DNA from 2 places in the Halobacillus sp. ABA4_118 genome. Region 2 is predicted to be linked to the other one. Evidence: predicted binding sites of a transcription regulator. Region 2 holds the regulator's gene; the other holds the start of a gene.
The links. The regulator LexA, encoded in region 2, represses DNA repair genes until DNA is damaged. The targets are predictions, from matches to a motif close to CGAACATATGTTCG.
Positions count from the first base shown of each region.

Region 1: ACXAGL_RS05145 (YolD-like family protein) is a predicted target of LexA. The motif match lies at 1,751-1,764, and genes of this name have one in related genera.

Region 1 is NZ_JBSWWS010000001.1:1,040,685-1,044,102, reverse strand. It holds gene ACXAGL_RS05160 (YwgA family protein) at 1-141, shown strand, start outside; gene ACXAGL_RS05155 (GNAT family N-acetyltransferase) at 421-990, shown strand; gene ACXAGL_RS05150 (YwhD family protein) at 1,078-1,620, shown strand; gene ACXAGL_RS05145 (YolD-like family protein) at 1,783-2,124, shown strand; gene ACXAGL_RS05140 (transglycosylase domain-containing protein) at 2,640-3,418, opposite strand, start outside.
Region 2 is NZ_JBSWWS010000001.1:3,423,847-3,427,264, reverse strand. It holds gene tkt (transketolase) at 1-18, opposite strand, end outside; gene ACXAGL_RS17525 (DUF896 domain-containing protein) at 190-423, opposite strand; gene ACXAGL_RS17520 (YneB family resolvase-like protein) at 526-1,176, opposite strand; gene lexA (transcriptional repressor LexA) at 1,483-2,106, shown strand; gene ACXAGL_RS17510 (hypothetical protein) at 2,172-2,402, opposite strand; gene ACXAGL_RS17505 (N-acetylmuramoyl-L-alanine amidase) at 2,490-3,418, opposite strand, start outside.

The DNA.
Region 1 (3,418 bases), 2.4 Mb from region 2:
TCAACGATGCTTTTCTTTGAGGACCTGCCGAAAGAAGAGGTCGCCGAAAAAGTGTTTACAGTCAAGAGTGCCCAGAAGTATTCAGACGAAGACATTGAAGAAGGCTGGACCTTCATCGAAACGATCCGCGGTATGCATTAGATAGGAATAAAAAGTACGTGTCCGTTGGAGTTGTCTTGTATGTCGTGTGGATGGTCACGCTCCGCATAGACGACGTGCGAAGGAAAATGGATGTATGGTTCGAGAAAAGAAAAAATAGAGCGCAGTTTCTCAGATTGGGAAGAACGATGTGGACTGCGTTACTGCCGTTAGATTGTCCTCCACCTGGCCCGAGCGTATGTGTGAAGGGCAATCTTTTTTATGCTCCTGGAGGAAAAGGCTTGCACAGAAGAACAGGAATGCCTGGGAAAGGATGAGAAAATGGCCATACCGTCGTTACATACCGAGCATTACCGTCTTCGGGGTCTGCGTGAAGGAGACGCCGTTTCTTTGTTCCCGTTCATGGGGGACGGCGGAACGATGAAGTATATCACGGCCCATCCGGTTCAGAATATCGAGGAGATGAGAAAACAAGTTGGAGCGTACTTGACGGCTTATGAGGAGAAGCGCGAAATCCCCTGGGTGATCGAAGACCGGAGTGGAGACGTTATTGGATTTTTCCGGTTTCATAAGCTTCATCACTGGCACAGGAAAGCGGAGATGGGAGTAGTCATCTCTCCCGGGTATCAGCGTTCAGGCGTCATGTCTGAATTGATGGCCGCCATTCTCCGGTATGGGTTTGAGGAGCTGCAGCTGAACAGAATCGTCGGAGATATATTTGCAGAAAATCAGGGGTCGAGGAAACTTCTTGAACGATATGGATTTCAGGAGGAAGGGACACTTCGTCAGACGGATTTTGATGGGGAGAGGTTTCAGGATACGGTTGTCTTCTCTATGCTGAAGGAAGAATACCTGGCCTTGAACAAACGTTTGACCAATAAGGAAGAGTGACCGCTGCCCTTTCACTCCACCATCCCGGTGGTTCTATGTTAAAATAGGGGCAAAACGTACGGGCTTGTAAAGGAGGTTCGCTGAATCATGAAAGAATTCGATCAGTTTAAGAAAAATAGTGACAGCAGTGATAAGAAGAAAAATCAATTTACGATCATCAAAGATGATGCGACAGACGGGCACGGCGGCTACGGGGTAGGCTCCATCAGTCTTGAGAATATGACCCCGGTCATCGTCGATCCCAATGAAGAAGAAGCTTATGTGGACATGGGGGCGCTTCATGCCCGCAGTAAAGTAGAGAAGCGGATCAAATTCATCACAGATAAAGACGTGGTGGCCAATGGCCTTCATTACTGGATTGCCTGGGTGACGGTGGATTACCGTGGAGGGAATCCCTGCTACTACGGAGTGGCTGCCAGTGAAATCATCGTCGATCGTTCCATCAAGCGAGGGTATAAGCTGATGCCGGAGCACGTGAATCATATGGACAAATCGTTAAAAGGACGCTTTGTTGTCGAGCACGTGGATGAAAAGAGCAGAAAAATTCTTGGAGAATATCTTCGTGAATTCAAACCGGAGCTCTGGGAAAATACGGCTCAGGAATTGAAGGCTGCGTTAGGCGTTTCATAAGAGGGGAGCCTGCCGGGACAACCGGCGGCTTTTTTTATGCCTCGTTTTTTCAGGTATTCTGGAGAAAGGGATCTTTTTTTCACTTCTCCTGTAACTTCCAGTTTACGCTGTCCTTTTTTATGATAGAATAAGAACAAATGTTCGTGATTGAGGAGGGGCATGATGGATAATCGTAATCGGGATCGAGGAACCATTAAGTGGACGTCTTTGATGCTGCCGGAACATGTGGAGATGGTGAAAAAGCTGTGGAAAGAGGATCAGCGCGTGGAAAAAGGCATCATTGATGAACAGAAGGCGGTCGAAATCGACTTTTTGCTGCAGAGGGCGGTGAAGGATGATTTAACCGTCCGTCTGAGGGTCCATAATGGATTTGATTATGAAGAATGTCTGCTGAAGGTCCAGGAGGTAAGCCGGTGGGAAAGAGTTGTCAAAGGGATCCACTGGGAAACGAAGGAACAGGTCCGCTTTCCCTTGGAGGATATCATTGATTTAACGATCGCCTGAGCTTGATTTACCGGAATGTTCATAAAATACGGATAGATCTCTGTGATTCGTATTGACGAACCTTTGACGTGGTAATATATTAAGTAATACATGGATCGTACATGTTTGACTAGGACAGAGAAAACGACCGGCTTGTGACCGGTCGTTTTCTCTGTCTTTTTTATTATCGCTCCAAATCCGACCATTCCTTTTTGCGAATGAACGTGATCATGGAGCAGACTGCATTATCTTAGAATCAAGGATCCCCTTCCGTTTCACAAAAGGTCAATCTTTTGTCCATCTCTCCATAGGGTAGGTCACGAGAAGCGTTCGGTGGTGACGCCTGCGGGAACAGCGCGAGCCGAAGATCCACTTGGGCAGGTGATTTTCCTACCCAAGTTAGCTGAGGCCGTGCCCGCGGCAAGCATCCACCGATAAGCGGAACGTGACCTCAGACACAACGTGCGTACAAGTACTGTGTGACAAGAGCTTTCTCCGTGTTTTTCTATTGCTGGTTGAAGATCGGACTTTTTTGGTTAGAAGAACCAGTCCACGACATCTTTAAACCATGGGTCGTCCTCGAATTCATCATTGATATCCTTTTCTTCACTGCCTCCGCATACTTTTTTCGGTATGTCCGCTTTTTCCATGTAGACGAGCCGCTCCTGAGGGCAGTCAGGTCCGGCAAGGTAGCCGGTATCAGGGTCAATGTAGACCCCCTTCACACCTGGTGGAGGTACGAAAGCCGCTGAAGGGAGAGCTTCGTGAATGCCCTCCATCGTATCCGCCCAGATGGACTTGGCATATCGGTGATCATTGAACGTTTCCAAAGGGCGCCCTCCTTCATCGTAGCCGATCCATACACCTGTAACGTATTGCGGACTGAAACCGATCATCCAGCTGTCCGTATCTGTAGTTCCTGATTTGCCTCCATACATCCGGGTCAGTTTTCCGTTAACAGGTGTGCCTGTCACAGAAGCGTAAGAGGCATCAAGGGCCGGATCGAACATCCCTGTCATCATATGGGTGACGGTAAAGGCCGTTTCCTGATCGACAGGGTCATCTTTCAAAAGGACCGGTTCATATTCATATAACACATGTTCATGCCGGTCGGTAATTTTTTCAATCGTATGCCCTTCGAGAGAGTCAGATCCTTTGACCATCTTTCCGTACGCCGTGATCATGTCGTACAAGGATATGGATGAATAGCCGAGGGCAAGAGAGGGGTGGGGTTCAAAAGCCCCCTCTAGACCAAACGTTTTCATCGTTTCGACAAGCTTTTCCGGACCGATATCCATATGGGTGGATACGGCAT
Region 2 (3,418 bases):
TTCAAGACTTTTTGCCATTTCCAATAATCCCCTTTCTGTACAGGTATATGTACCATGTATTATCCTATAATGAAACAAGGCGTTGTGCAAACTTTTGTCCTCCGCCCTTCCTTAATTTCCCCGTGTTTCTGTAGAATTAAACGAAAAAAATCCGCACCTTTTAAAGAAGATGCGGATCGGTCCAGTCGTTTAGTTTTTCTTTTCGTTTTCCTGCATTTGACGCAGTTTGGCAGGGGTCACATCATTCCCGGCAGGATCGATAACCGTGACACCTTTCAACTGGTTTTTGAATGATTTACGGGCACTCTGTAAATATTCCTGACGCAGGTTCTTCTGTTCGCTTTTCTCTTCTTCCGATAATTCCTGCTGCTTTGATTTATTGGCTAATTCGTTTATACGGTCCAATTTTTCTTGAGATAACATAGATCCTTCTCCTTTTTTTTATAGTCTGGATCAGCTTTAGAACATGAAAAAGACAAGCAGCCCTAAGACTCTTGTCTCCCTTATGTTCCTATAGTAACCTGCCTATTCTTCTTTTTCAAGTGATATGTACTCTTGATAGCGGCGGTGAACCGTTGCCTTGGATACATCATACCCAAGCCCTCTTAGTGTTGCCGCAATGTCCTTGAACGTCAAATCACTCCCTCTGAGCCTGACAACCTCTTCGATCGGAAATTCCTTCCTCTCTCTCCCCGCTGCCAGATGCTGATTGGACAGGTTCGAAGATGGATCATAGCCTTCGGCGACCGCTTTCTGCATCCCCCGCCTGATTTTCATATTATGAATTTTTCTCTGGTACTCCTCAACGATGCCCACAATCTGAAGAACCATGGAGTCTGACTCGGAAAGATGCAGTTCCCCGTTATGGGTTAAGGAATAAACCTTAACATTCAACCGGTTCAATTGATGGAACAAAGCGATTTTTGTATTTCCCCTGCCAAGCCTCGTCTCATCCTGAACCAACAGAGCCTCTGCTTCGTGATTGGAAAAAGCATCAAGCATCTGGAAAACACCTTCCCGTTCAATCTCATACCCGCTCGCCTGCTCCTCTATACAGGCAGCCACTTCCATTCCATGATGTTCGGCCATGGCATGCAGTTCTGCCTTCTGTCTTTTCAAGGAGCTGACCTGGGCCTCTTTTTCCGTGCTTACGCGACAATATAGGATTACTCTCATGATGTATGTCCCCGCTTCTACTGGTTTTCAAGATTTATCCGCTTGTAACCATAGAATAATAGAGAATAGCAAAACTAACAATAAACAAAACGATATAAGTGTAGTCCAGTTTTGATAGTTTATTAAACATAATTAACCCTCCATTTAAGAACGAACGTTCCTAAGAACCTCTGTTCGCGTTTTCTAATACCTATTATAGACGAATGTATGTTCTTGTCAACGACTTTTTTCGAACGCTTGTTTGTATTTTTGAGGATGGCATGGTACAATGTGGTTACTATAATCCTATGTACGAGGTGCTAATCTATGAGCAAACTTTCAAAGCGGCAGCAGGAAATACTAGATTTCATAAAAGAACAGGTTCTACTAAAAGGATATCCCCCATCTGTAAGGGAGATCGGTCAGTCTGTAGGGCTGGCCTCCAGTTCCACCGTCCACGGTCATTTATCCCGTCTTGAGAAAAAGGGATATATCCGCAGGGATCCTACGAAACCAAGGGCCATCGAAGTGATTGAGCTGGAAGAAGACCACAGTATCCCCCGCGGGGAAGCCACTTATGCCCCTGTCATCGGTAAAGTTACGGCTGGTTCACCGATTACGGCGGTAGAGAACATTGAAGAATATGTTCCCCTCCCGGATACGCTTGCAGGATCGGAAGACAATACGTTCGTCCTTATCGTTCAAGGAGAAAGTATGATTGAGGCGGGCATTCTTGACGGGGACATGGTCATTGTCAGACAGCAGCAGACTGCCCAGAACGGGGATATAGTTGTGGCTATGACGGAAGAGGAAGAGGCTACTGTCAAACGATTCTTTAAAGAGAAGAATCACATCCGTCTTCAGCCTGAAAATGCCACGATGGAACCGATCATTTTAAATGATGTATCCATTCTCGGAAGAGTCGTCGGCTTATACCGTACCGTTCATTAATACACGTACAAAAAACGGCGGGAGCAATCCCGCCGTTTTTTGTATTGAACATGAGAATATGAACGTTAAGAAGCCCCCGTACGATTTCTTTTATTCCGTCTCCGGAAATCAGCAGAATAAATATTCTTCTTCAAAAATGTGCGGACGCTCTTCTTCTGCAGACAATAAGCAAGGATGGCATCAGGATGGTTTTTAATCACTCTTACAGAACGCTGAGACCAATGTTTCCCCTTAGATAAATAGATCATATCGATGATCTTCTTATTTTCTACAGACTGTTTGAAAATCGTTTCCATATTGCACACCCCTTAACCGAACATTTGTTCTACATTTATTATATGCAGGAACAAGGGAAATGTACACTGGAATGTTTTGCAGCTCTTTTATTTACTTAAATAATTTTTAATGTTTTGGGAGGTTTCCAATCTGGTTTTTCCCGTCAAGTCAATAAAATTACTCCCCTTAAGCCCATCTGTGCCTCCTCCAGCCACAATAATTTGTTCAGCCACCTGACGTTTTTCTGCTACGGCTCTAAGTGCAATTAATGCATTTTTACGGATTGCCAGCGCTTCAACGGCAGGAAAATCCGCAAAAGAATTTATGACAACTGCCAATTTTTCCATTTCCTCTTCTCCTTTATCCAGGTCTTCCAAGGCTTTCTGCACAGCCGCTTTCGTTTTCGGTCCATAAAAGCCGTCCACTTCAAGCTTCTGGTCTTTTTGAAAAGCCTTGACTGCCGCTTCTGTGGCAGGACCGAAGCTGCCGTCAGCTCCATAACCATTCATGGTATAACCCAGTTTTAATAAGTTCTCCTGCATTTCCTTGACTTCCGCGCCGGTATCCCCAAGCGAAAGATAGTCGATTCCGCCATTGAACGGAACTCCAAAGTATTCTAAAATGCCCCGGGCGTGCTCCTCTGCAACTTCTTTTTGAAAGCGTTCGTCAATCATCAATAATGCTTCCCGCTTGTTATCCATATAGCCGTTCTCTGTTAACACTGCCGGCATATCCGTTTCACGTAGAACGTGGAAGTTCGCTTCTTTAATCCCTCTGAAGTTTTGATCGGTGCCCTGGCGTAAGTATTTCGCAAGTGATGAAGCAAGACGCCCGGCGGACCGGTTCAAATATCCGGGATAGACGTAAAGTTCGATTCCGTTTGGATCTGCCCCGCCAAAGGACCCATCAAAAGCATTGTAGTGAACGGATACATAAATATCCGCATTGTTCTCATTGGCCGCTCTCGTCCTGTAGGATAATGGTGTGTCTTCATCTGTCGGTGCTACGAGAAGCACGCGGAATCCATGATCCAGCA